DNA from 2 places in the Pedobacter sp. GW456-11-11-14-TSB4 genome. Region 2 is predicted to be linked to the other one. Evidence: riboswitches for the same ligand, from Rfam matches in the RefSeq annotation. Region 2 holds a riboswitch; the other holds the start of a gene.

Region 1 (6,425 bases), on a different contig from region 2:
CATCAACAACTTTATTTAACAAAACTTGTGCGTCGTTAAATAGTTTTTTTGCTTCATCACCCACATTTTTATCATCAAATATTTTTGGGTAGCTACCGCGAAGTTCCCAAGTATGGAAAAATGGGGTCCAGTCGATGTAAGGAACTAGCTCTGCTAATGGATAATCCTCAAAAATTTTGGTTCCGGTAAAAGTAGGGGCTGCTGCAACTTTCGTTAAATCTATTTGAAATTTGTCTGCTCTTGCTTCTTCAATTGTTTTAAATCTTTTATCAGAACGTTTATTGAGGTGAGCTTCACGAGCTTTGTCATACTCTGCTCTAATCCCTGCTACATAATCTCCTTTAGCTTCAGGGTTCATTAATGTACTGCAAACCGTTACACTTCTAGATGCATCTAACACATGAATTGCTGGGCCTGAATAGTTTGGGGCAATTTTTACTGCAGCATGTATTCTAGACGTAGTAGCGCCACCAACTATCAAAGGAACAGTAAAACCTTCACGTTCCATTTCTTTGGCAAAATGAACCATTTCATCTAAAGAAGGGGTGATCAAACCGCTTAGGCCTATAATATCTGCGTTAATTTCTTTTGCTTTTTTAATGATTTCTTGAGCAGGAACCATAACCCCCATATCTATCACTTCGAAATTATTGCAAGCCAAAACTACACCCACAATATTTTTACCGATATCATGTACATCACCTTTTACGGTTGCTAGTAAAACCTTGCCTGCAGAGGAACTTTGGTCTTGATCAGGATTGTCTAGCTTTTCTTGCTCGATGAATGGAAGTAGATAAGCAACTGCTTTTTTCATTACCCTAGCAGATTTTACAACTTGTGGTAAAAACATTTTCCCTGCGCCAAACAAATCGCCTACAATATTCATCCCATCCATTAATGGGCCTTCAATTACTTGAATTGGTCTGGCATATTTTTGGCGAGCTTCTTCTACATCTTCATCTAAATATTCAACAATACCTTTTACCAACGAGTGTGATAATCGATCTTCAACTGTTTCTTTTCTCCATTCTTCATCTCTAACTATTTCTTTGCCTTTACTTTTAATGGTATCAGCATATTCTACCAAACGTTCGGTTGCATCATCTCTTCGGTTCAGTAATACATCTTCAACACGTTCTAATAATTCTGGCGGAATTTCCTGATATACCTCTAACATTCCGGCGTTAACAATTCCCATGTCTAAACCAGCTTGAATAGCATGATATAAAAAAGCAGAGTGCATCGCTTCGCGTACCGTATTGTTACCTCTAAAAGAGAAAGAAATGTTAGATACACCGCCACTTACTTTAGCATGTGGCAAGTTTTGTTTAATCCACCTTGTGGCATTAATAAAATCTACCGCATAATTGTTGTGCTCTTCTAAACCTGTAGCAACGGTTAAAATATTTGGGTCGAAGATGATATCTTGAGCAGGGAAACCAATTTCGCTAACTAAAATGTCATAGCTTCTTTTACAGATTTCAATTCTTCTTTCGTAATTATCTGCTTGTCCTTGCTCATCAAATGCCATTACAACAACGGCAGCGCCGTATTGCATAATTTTGCGGGCACTTTCTCTAAATTTATCTTCGCCTTCTTTTAAGGATATGGAGTTAACGATGCCTTTCCCTTGCAAACATTTTAAGCCATTTTCTATCACCGACCATTTTGATGAATCGACCATGATGGGTAATTTGGCAATATCAGGTTCTGAAGCAATTAGATTTAAGAATTTAGTCATGGCGGCTTCCGAATCCAACATCCCTTCATCCATGTTCACATCGATGATTTGCGCACCTCCCTCTACTTGCTGTAAGGCTACTGCAAGGGCCGCTTCATAATCGCCACCTAAAATTAATTTAGAAAATTTTGGCGAACCAGTAATATTTGTTCTTTCACCAATGTTTACGAAAATACTTTCGGGCGTAATGGTTACAGGCTCTAAACCACTCAAACGCATAAAAGGCTCAATGTAAGGGATTTTGCGAGGTTCTGCTTTTCTTGCTTTTGCAGCAATGCAGCCTATATGCTCTGGAGTTGTACCACAGCAACCGCCAACAATATTTACAAAACCTGCAGCAATAAAATCATCTACCAAATGAGCAGTTTCATGAGGCATTTCATCATAAGCGCCAAATTCATTTGGCAAACCTGCATTAGGATAGGCCGAAACATAGCATCCCGCTTTTGCGGCTAATTCTTCAATATGCGGGCGCATTTCTTTTGCTCCTAAAGCGCAATTGAAACCAATACTTAGTGGTTTTGCATGCATCACTGAGTTTAAGAAAGCTTCGGCAGTTTGTCCAGATAAAGTTCTACCAGAAGCGTCGGTAATAGTGCCAGAAATCATAATTTCAAGCTTTCTGCCGATTACTTCTTCATATTTTTTTATAGCAACTATGGCTACTTTAGCATTTAAAGTATCAAATATGGTCTCTATTAATAAAACATCTGCTCCTCCATCAACCAAGCCTCTCACTTGTTCGTAGTACGCTTCCTCCAATTCATCAAAATAAACTGCTCTGTAGCCCGGGTCGTTTACATTTGGCGACATAGACAAAGTTCTATTTGTTGGGCCAATAGCGCCAGCTACAAAACATTTACGATCTGGGTTAGCTGCCATAAATTCTGTAACAGCTTCTTTTGCAACTCTTGCGCCCTCAAAACTTAGTTCGTAAGAAAGATCTTCCATTTGGTAATCTGCCATGGAAATTCGCTGTGTACTAAAAGTATTGGTCTCTATAATGTCAGCACCTGCTTTTAAATATTCAAGGTGAATAGCTTTGATGATATCAGGGCGAGTAATGTTAAGTAAATCGTTATTGCCTTTTACATCATACGGGTGTGTAGCAAAGCGATCTCCTCTGAAATCTTCTTCAGTTAAGGTGTAGCGCTGAATCATGGTGCCCATTGCACCATCTATAATTAAAATACGTTTTTCTAGTTCTTCTCTAATGCTCATAATTTGTAGTAGCAAGTCGCTAGTATCAAGTATCAAGAATTCCTGATAAATGCACTAATTTCATACCTGAGACAAATATATACCCTGCACTTCGGCTCTCGATATTTGAGACACTATATGATAATAAAAGCTTATCCTAAAATAGGGAATGGTGTTCGAACTTATCTTCTCTCGCCACTGCTGAGATTAGAAATTAGCACCTTGTTGGCACAGGTTGCTAAGACTTCTTTGGGTCTATTCCCTCCATCTTTCTTAATAAGCAATACAAAGGTGCAACAAAGCATTATCAATTCCAAAAAAGTAAGTGCTAATGCCAAATAAAATTACAAAGGCTACGCAAATATGCCCAGCCATCGGTATAATATTTTGTGCTTGATGTTTATTTGCAAGCTAAACTTGAAGATCAATGATTTGAAAGATAATCCTGATAAGCTAAATTTAAACCCTTTTCTAAATTAATTTGGTGCTTCCAACCTAAATTATGAAGCTTAGTAACATCCATTAATTTACGAGGAGTACCGTCAGGCTTGCTTTCATCAAATGTAATATGGCCTTCAAATCCTACAATTTTTTGTATAAGTAAAGCAAGATCTTTAATTGTCAAATCATCGCCTGTACCAATATTAATTAAATGAGGTTCGTTGTAGGTTTGCATTAAAAAATAACAGGCATCGGCTAAGTCATCAGCAAATAGAAATTCACGCATCGGCTTTCCTGAGCCCCAAATTACCACTTCTTCAGCATTTGATTTTTTAGCTTCATCAAACCTTCTTATTAAGGCAGGTAAAACATGTGAGTTTTGTGGGTGATAATTATCGTTATAGCCATATAAATTTGTTGGCATTACCGAAATGAAGTTACATCCATATTGCGCTCTGTAAGCATCGCACATTTTTATGCCAGCAATTTTGGCAATGGCGTAGGGCTCATTGGTTTCTTCTAACAATCCTGTTAATAAATATTCTTCCTTTAATGGTTGAGGAGCAAGTTTAGGGTAGATGCAACTTGAACCTAAAAACATTAGTTTTTTAACACCATTTAAATAAGATTGATGAATAACATTATTTTGTATCGCTAGGTTTTCATACAAAAAATCAGCACGATAAGTGTTGTTTGCGATAATGCCACCTACCTTTGCTGCAGCTAAAAAAACATATTCAGGTTTTTCTGTATTAAAAAAGGCCTCAACTGCTTTTTGATCTCTTAAATCGAGTTCGGCTGATGTTTTAATGATTAGATCTGTGTAGCCTTCTTTTTGTAGTTTTCTATAAATGGCCGAGCCAACCATACCACGATGGCCAGCAACGTATATTTTCGAATTTTTTTCCAATTGAGTTTGTTTTAAGCGCTCTGCATTTTAAGGTGCTGGCCTAAGAAGCTATTGTTTTTGTAGTTCTACTAACTGCTAATTTTTTTACTTCGGCAACTATAGCACCTTTATCATATTGGCAAATTGCCCATAATTCTGGTTGTTCTCCATGTTCAATAAACTCATCTGGAATACCTAAGCGAGTTACATTGGCATTGTAATTATGGTCTGCCATAAATTCTAATATCGCACTTCCCATGCCACCTTGTAAACAGCCATCTTCTATTGTGATGACGTTTTTAAAACGTGTAAATACATCGTGTAGCATTGCTGCGTCTAGTGGTTTTACAAATCTTAAATCAAAATGTGCGGGAAAAATGCCTTCACTATTTAATTCTTGGCAAGCCTCAACAGCGAAATTACCTACATGACCAATTGATAAAATGGCTACATCTTCTCCATCGCAAATTTTTCTGCCTTTTCCAATTTCTAATGCTTTAAAAGGTCTCTTCCAATCGGGCATAACACCGTTTCCACGAGGGTAACGGATGGTGAATGGGCCAACATTTTCTTGCTGCGCAGTGTACATTAAGTTGCGAAGTTCTTCCTCGTTCATAGGTGAGGCCACCACCATATTCGGGATACATCGCATGTATGCTAAATCGTATGCCCCATGGTGTGTAGCGCCATCAGCACCTGCTAAACCTGCTCTATCTAAACAAAAAACTACATTTAGGTTTTGTATAGCCACATCGTGGATAACCTGATCATAAGCTCTTTGCATAAAGCTAGAGTAAATATTACAGAATGGCACCAAACCTTGAGTAGCTAAACCCGCCGAAAAAGTAACAGCATGTTGCTCGGCAATACCAACATCAAAAGCTCTGTGAGGCATCGCTTTCATCATGATATTGAGTGAGCAGCCAGAAGGCATTGCAGGTGTAATACCTACAATTTTGGCATTAGCCTCAGCCAATTCTACCATGGTATGTCCAAAAACATCTTGGTATTTTGGGGGTTGAGGTTTATCAGAAACTGATTTTTTAATTTCTCCAGTAATTTTATCAAATAAACCTGGTGCATGCCATTTGGTTTGGTCTTTTTCAGCTAATGCGAAACCTTTACCTTTTACGGTTACACAATGTAACAACTTAGGACCGGGAATAGCCGATAAATCTTTAATAACGGCTGCTAAACGTTTTACATCGTGCCCATCGACAGGGCCAAAGTATCTAAAGTTTAGGGCTTCGAATAGGTTGCTTTGTTTTAGTAAAGTTCCCTTAATACTTTTCTCAATTTTTTTAACGTATTTATGTGCATTTGGACCAAGTTCAGAGAGCTTGCTTAGTACACTTGATACGTCATCGCGAAAGCGATTATATGATTTCGAGGTAGTGATATTGGTTAAATATTCTTTTAAAGCACCAACATTTGGATCTATAGACATACAATTGTCGTTTAAGATTACCAAAACGTTAGAGTTTTCTATTCCGGCATGGTTCAATCCTTCGAAAGCAAGGCCAGCTGTCATGGCTCCATCACCAATTACAGCAACATGTTGGCGGTCTTTTTCTCCCTTATAATGAGAAGCTACCGCCATACCTAATGCAGCAGAAATTGAAGTTGAAGAGTGCCCAACACCGAAGGTATCATACTCGCTTTCACTGATTTTTGGGAAACCACTTATGCCATTGATAATTCTGTTTGTATGAAATTGATTTCTCCTACCGGTTAAAATTTTATGCCCATAAGCTTGGTGCCCAACATCCCAAACCAACTTATCATATGGCGTATTTAGCGCATAATGTAGCGCCACAGTAAGCTCTACTACGCCTAAACTAGCGCCAAAATGGCCACCGTTTACACTTACAACATCAATAATATATTGACGTAATTCTTGACAGATTTGCTCAAGATTTTCTTCACTATACTGCTTTAAATCAGCAGGATAATTGATTGTAGCTAATAAGGGACCAGTCTTAACTTCCATGCATTTTATTAAATTACAAATTACGGTAATTTGTTTAATAGTTTTATCATTATTTAATGTCAAAATTTACAAGATTTTTTGGCTTAAATGAAGGTTATAATTTTTATTAATTTAATACATTGGTGAATTTACTTCGCAACATTGTTTGTTAAACCCTAATACCT
Region 2 (6,425 bases):
TAAAGCCGCTCGATCTTTAACGCTACCACCAGGATTATTTCCTTCCAGCTTTGCGTAAATTTTAACATCAGGATTGGTATTTAAATACCTAATTTCCGCTAGCGGTGTGTTTCCAATGCAATCGATAATGGTTTTCATGATGATTTAATTTTAATTTCTGCTTGATGAAAAACTGTAGAATTTTCTGGAACACTTGTAGTTAACCAAACATTTCCGCCTATAATACTACGCTCGCCAATAACCGTTAAACCGCCTAAAATGGTTGCTCCAGAATAAATTACTACATGGTTTCCGATAGTTGGGTGCCTTTTGGTATTCGACTTTGATTTATCTACACTTAAAGCGCCTAAAGTTACACCTTGATATAATTTTACATAGTTACCAATCACGGTAGTTTCTCCAATAACAAGGCCAGTTCCATGATCTATGTATAAATATTCGCCTATCACTGCTGCCGGATGAATGTCTATTCCTGTTACTGTATGGGCATATTCGGTTATGATACGCGGAATGTATGGAACATCAAGCAGGTATAATTCATGCGCAAAACGATACATCGCGGTAGCAAAAAAACCTGGATAACATCTTATGATTTCAAACTCACTTTGTGCTGCCGGATCGCCGTTTACTAGCGAAGCTAAATCTGTATTTAGTTTGCGATAAATTTCTGGCAATTGTTCAAAAAAGCCGTCTGCGATAGCTTTGTGTCTATCAGATTTACAATCTTTAGTTGATTTTAAGATCAATTGTAACTCTTCCTTTGACTCAAAAAATACGCCTTTTAATACATCATGTGTATAATTAGTTGATGCTCCTCTTTCAGGAAATATGAGGTTGAGTAGATTTTGAGCCCAATTAGCAATGGTTTGGTTAGATGGAACTACCTGTTGCTGCTTTTGGCGAAAAATGATACTATCTAAAAAATAATTATCCACTATTGAAAGTTTTAATTTAAACTACAAAGTTACTATACTTTAGTTTGATAGGTAATTATTTAAGTCAGTATAATGCCAAATTAAAAATAGCCAGTAAATATATCATTGTAATTTACTTATTATCAGTATAATAAAAAATAATCAGAATTATATTTTGCAGTATTAAATATTTCATACTATATTTGAAACATTATTTGGAAAAACCAAGTAAAAGTCAATTACCAACATGGTTATTGATTTATAAAGAAGTGGCGAGAGACAGGCTCTAAGACCCACTGGCAACCCTCCCTAACGGAGAAGGTGCCAATTCCTGACCACTCAACATGGTGTTGTTTGGAAATATAAATTAAGAAGATGAAAAAATTAAATTCTATTTCGCTTGGTAGCGATATTCTTAAGTTTAAAGCTAAAAATGAGGCTTCAGTATTGATTTCTAATCAGCTATGCGCAAATATTTTTGCTATGAATTGTATGTGCATTTGCATGTACTAAATAAAAACTTCGGCTCTGTAAAAATATTTCATTTCTGAAGGTCCCGATTAACGGGATACGCAATATCACTTAAGCCAAATTCGGCTAACAACAAATCGTAAATCGTAAATCTAAAATTGTAAATCAAAATGTCAACTCAACATAAATTCGAAACACTACAACTACATGCAGGTCAGGAAATAGATCCAACAACTGGATCTAGAGCAGTACCAATTTACCAAACAACCTCTTACGGCTTTAAAAACTCTGAACACGGTGCAAATCTTTTCGGTTTAAAAGAATTTGGAAACATTTATACCAGATTAATGAACCCAACTACAGATGTTTTTGAAAAAAGAATTGCAGCTTTAGAAGGCGGTGTTGCAGCTTTGGCAGTTGGCTCTGGACAAGCTGCACAGTTTATTGCATTAAATAATATTTTGCAAGCAGGTGATAACTTTGTTTCATCTAACCATTTGTACGGAGGTTCTTACAATCAATTTAAAGTAGCTTTCAAACGCTTAGGGATTGAAGTTAAATTTGCGAATATAGACGAGCCTCAAAGCTTTGTTGATTTAATAGATGAAAACACTAAAGCCATTTATGTAGAAACGATTGGAAACCCTGCTTTTAGTGTTCCAGATTTTGAACAAATTGCTGCAATAGCTAAACAGCATGATTTGCCTTTAATTGTAGACAATACTTTTGGTGCTGGCGGATATTTATTTAAACCCCTAGAGCATGGTGCACATATTGTTGTAGAATCTGCCACAAAGTGGATAGGCGGACACGGAACAAGTATTGGAGGTGTAATTGTTGATGGTGGAAATTACAATTGGGCGAATGGAAAGTTCCCTCAATTTAGTGAACCGTCTGATGGTTACCACGGTTTAGTTTTTGGAGATGTTTTTGGTCAAGATGGCCCATTCGGTAATATCCAATTTATCATTCGTGCTCGTGTAGAAGGTTTAAGAGATTTCGGCCCTGCCATCTCTCCTTTTAATTCATTTTTATTAATACAAGGTTTAGAAACTTTATCGCTTCGTGTGCAACGCCATGTAGAAAACGCTTTGGCTTTAGCTACTTGGTTAGAAAATCATCCGGCTGTTGCAAAAGTAAATTACCCAGGTTTAGAAACTAGCCCTTATCATGCTAATGCTAAAAAATATTTAAGAAATGGATTTGGTGGAGTGTTGTCTTTCGAGCTCAAAGGAAGTAAAGAAAACGCCATCAACTTTGTTGATAATTTGAAGTTAATAAGCCATTTGGCTAATGTTGGTGATGCCAAAACTTTAATTATCCAGCCATCTGCAACCACTCACCAACAATTAAGCGAAGCAGAACAATTAACCGCTGGAGTTTATCCAAATCAACTGAGAGTTTCTGTTGGTATTGAGCATATTGATGATATTAAAGCAGATTTTGAGCAGGCTTTTGCTACAATTGGTTCATTGGTTCAATAGTTCATTTGGCCAAAACATTTCAACATTTCAACAATTCAACTTTACAAAATGTCTTCTACATATAAACATCCAAAAATATTCAAACTAGAAAGCGGTAAAAAATTACGCAATCTAGAAATTGCTTATCAAACTTTTGGTAAACTGAATGATAAAAAAGATAATGTGATTTGGGCTTGTCATGCGCTTACCGCAAATGCTGATGTTTTAGATTGGTGGAAAGGATTATTTGGTAATAATGATCTATTTAATCCTGAAGAACATTTCATTGTATGTGCAAATATTTTAGGCTCTAATTATGGCACAACAAATCCGTTAAGTATAAATCCAATTACTGGGCAACCATACTTTTTATCATTTCCAGAATTTACCATTAGAGATTTAGCAGCTGCACACAATTTGCTAGCGAACCATTTAGGTATTGATAAAATTAAGGTTTTAATAGGCGGTTCGTTAGGTGGACAGCAAGCATTGGAATGGTCATTGGCAAAAACACAAACCATAGAAAATTTAATTTTGGTTGCCACAAATGCAGTTCATTCTCCGTGGGGTATTGCATTTAACGAAAGTCAGCGTTTGGCAATTAGCACCGACAGAACTTTTTATGCTAATCAGCCAAATGGTGGTTTAAAAGGTCTTAAGGTAGCAAGAAGCATTGCTTTACTATCATACAGAACTTATCAGGCCTATGCTGATACCCAAGTTGAAAGTGTTAACGATAAAACTACTGGATACAGAGCTTCTTCTTACCAAAATCATCAAGGAGAAAAACTTTGTAAGCGCTTTAACGCATACAGTTATTGGTATTTAAGCAAAGCGATGGATAGTCATAATGTTGGCAGAGGAAGAAAAAGTATTATTGCGGCATTGGCCGAAGTAAAATCAAACACGTTGGTTATTGGTATTGAAAATGATGTTTTGTTTCCTGTTTCTGAGCAAAAATTTTTAGCCGAACATATTACCGATGCACAATTTAGCGCCATAAACTGCGCTTATGGGCATGATGGCTTTTTAATAGAAACTGATAAGCTTACAAATATTATCGGCAATTTTTTAAAAAACAACGCAGACAAAAAAATTATAAAATTAAGTAGAATAGCTTAAGCTTAACTCAGAAAGACTAAACAGAATAAAAAATAAAACAGATAAAATCAGTGAAATCATTTTATCTGAGTAATCACAAAAAAAGAAATGAGTAAAAAATTAAAAATTGGATTATTTGGTTTTGGTGTAGTTGGACAAGGATTACATGACATCATCCGTGGCCAAAACTTAAATTTAGAAATAGTAAAAATTGCCATCAAAAATCCTGAAAAGCAAAGATCTTTAGATGCGAATTTATTTACCACCAATCATGATGAAATTTTAGATAATCAAGAAATAAATACCATTGTTGAGTTAATTGATGATGCAGAAGTAGCTTTTAGAATTGTTAAAAAAGCATTGAGCAGTGGTAAAAATGTAGTTTCTGCTAACAAAAAAATGATTGCTACACATTTAGCAGAATTAGTGAAATTACAGGCAGAAAATGGCACATCGTTATTGTATGAAGGTGCAGTTTGCGGTAGTATTCCAATTATTAGAAATTTGGAAGAATATTATGATAATGAACTTTTACATGGCATCAGCGGAATTTTTAATGGTTCATCAAATTATATTTTATCGAAGATATTTAATGAAGGTTTAGCCTATTCTACTGCATTAAAACAAGCTCAAGACTTAGGTTTTGCAGAAACCGATCCGATTTTAGATGTTGGAGGCTACGATCCTAAATTTAAGTTAACTATCGCTACAGCTCATGCTTACGGCTTATTTATCAATCCAGATCAAATCTTAAATGTGGGTATTCAAAACATTTCTGATGCTGATATTCAATACGCAAGAGAAAAGAATTTTAAAATTAAATTGGTACCAACCGCTCGTAAAATTAGTACCAAACAAGTGGTAACCTATGTGCTTCCTAAATTTGTGAAGTCTGATGATTTTCTGTACAACGTAGAAAATGAATACAATGGCGTAACTGTACAGGCAGCATTTGCGGATAAACAATTCTTCTTCGGTAAAGGTGCAGGTGGACATCCAACCGGTGCGGCAGTACTTTCGGACATTGCAGCTTTACGCTATGATTATCGTTATGAGTACAAAAAATACCACCAACAAGATGGACTTATCCATACTGACAAAGTGAGTATAGAAGTTTATTTAAGATACGTTCATGAATATACAGTTGAAAAATTAGAAGTGGAAAATATTTCAGAACGTTTCTCTCGTAACGATTACAAGTATGTAATTGGCAGTATAAGTTTAAAAAACCTAATCGCACACCGCGAATTGTTGTTAAATAAAGATGTATTTATTGCACAAACTGGCAAGTTAACTTACAGTCAACAAGATATTGCAGCCATTGCAGAAGAAGGCGTTTTTGCAAACTAGATTTTTTTTTGTTTTGTTTTGATGCACAAAGCCTCGATGGATGTCGGGGCTTTTGCTTTTTAGCTACAATTAACAGCAAAAGCACAAAGAGCGCAAAATATTTTTTTGAAAAGCAAAAGCAGTAAAGTAATTAAAAATTGTTCCCGCTGTTCGTTTTACTTCTGGTCAACCGCAAGGGTTGACCCTACGTGTTCACTACCATCGGGTTTAGGTACAATAGCTTTTACAACTATGAGGGGTTGCCACCGCCAAGAACCACGAACTTTAAAATATAAACCCGATTTAGTGAAAAGCCCGCAGTGAGGCACGAAACGAGGACTTGAAACGAGAGCGGGACTGAATAAACCGATAAGTAGCAACTTTCTTTTTCAAACTCAAAAGCTTGCAAAAAAGTACCTGAAATACTCCTCGCACAAAAAAAGGTCTGTGAGCCACAGACCTTGATATCCTATCTTATACATCAGTCAAAATCAACTAATGAACAATGTTGAGTGAAACGAAACGCCGATTTTTAGGGAAACTAACTAATCTCTCTATTGATATCCCAATTTTCTAAATAATCTGCAACTCGGCGAACGAAAGAACCACCTAAAGCACCATCAACCACCCTGTGATCGTAAGAAAGTGATAAAAACATCATGTGGCGGATCGCAATTACATCACCGTATTCTGTTTCTAAAACTGCTGGTTTCTTTTTAATGGCTCCAACAGCTAAAATTGCAACTTGAGGCTGATTAATGATTGGAGTACCCATCACATTGCCAAATGAACCAACATTTGTTAATGTAAAAGTTCCATTTTGAGTTTCATCTGGTTTTAATTTTGAATTGCGGGCACGTGTTGCTAAATCATTTACAGCTTTTGTTAACCCAACTAAATTTAGCTGATCTGCATTTTTAATTACAGGAACAATTAAATTTCCGCTAGGTAAAGCTGCTGCCATACCAATATTGATATCTCTCTTTTTAATGATTTGTGTACCATTCACAGTAACATTAATCATCGGAAAATCTTTAATAGCTCTAGTTACCGCTTCAATAAAAATAGGTGTAAAAGTGATTTTTTCATTTTCACGTTGCTCAAAAGATTTTTTCACTTTATCTCTCCATTTTACCATATTGGTAAC

The links. Region 2 has a riboswitch for S-adenosylmethionine ahead of AC07XU_RS12900 (O-acetylhomoserine aminocarboxypropyltransferase/cysteine synthase family protein). Riboswitches for the same ligand answer to the same signal wherever they lie in the genome.
Region 1: it holds a riboswitch for S-adenosylmethionine, as region 2 does, so the genes downstream of both, metH (methionine synthase) here and AC07XU_RS12900 (O-acetylhomoserine aminocarboxypropyltransferase/cysteine synthase family protein) in region 2, are expected to answer to the same signal.

The regions. Positions count from the first base shown of each region.
Region 1 is NZ_JBWKZK010000001.1:663,962-670,386, reverse strand. It holds gene metH (methionine synthase) at 1-2,962, opposite strand, end outside; SAM riboswitch class I at 3,121-3,224, opposite strand; gene fcl (GDP-L-fucose synthase) at 3,366-4,292, opposite strand; gene dxs (1-deoxy-D-xylulose-5-phosphate synthase) at 4,333-6,261, opposite strand.
Region 2 is NZ_JBWKZK010000003.1:267,253-273,677, reverse strand. It holds gene cysM (cysteine synthase CysM) at 1-138, opposite strand, end outside; gene epsC (serine O-acetyltransferase EpsC) at 135-935, opposite strand; SAM riboswitch class I at 1,171-1,283, shown strand; gene AC07XU_RS12900 (O-acetylhomoserine aminocarboxypropyltransferase/cysteine synthase family protein) at 1,556-2,869, shown strand; gene AC07XU_RS12895 (homoserine O-acetyltransferase family protein) at 2,918-3,970, shown strand; gene AC07XU_RS12890 (homoserine dehydrogenase) at 4,058-5,299, shown strand; gene AC07XU_RS12885 (dihydrolipoamide acetyltransferase family protein) at 5,820-6,425, opposite strand, start outside.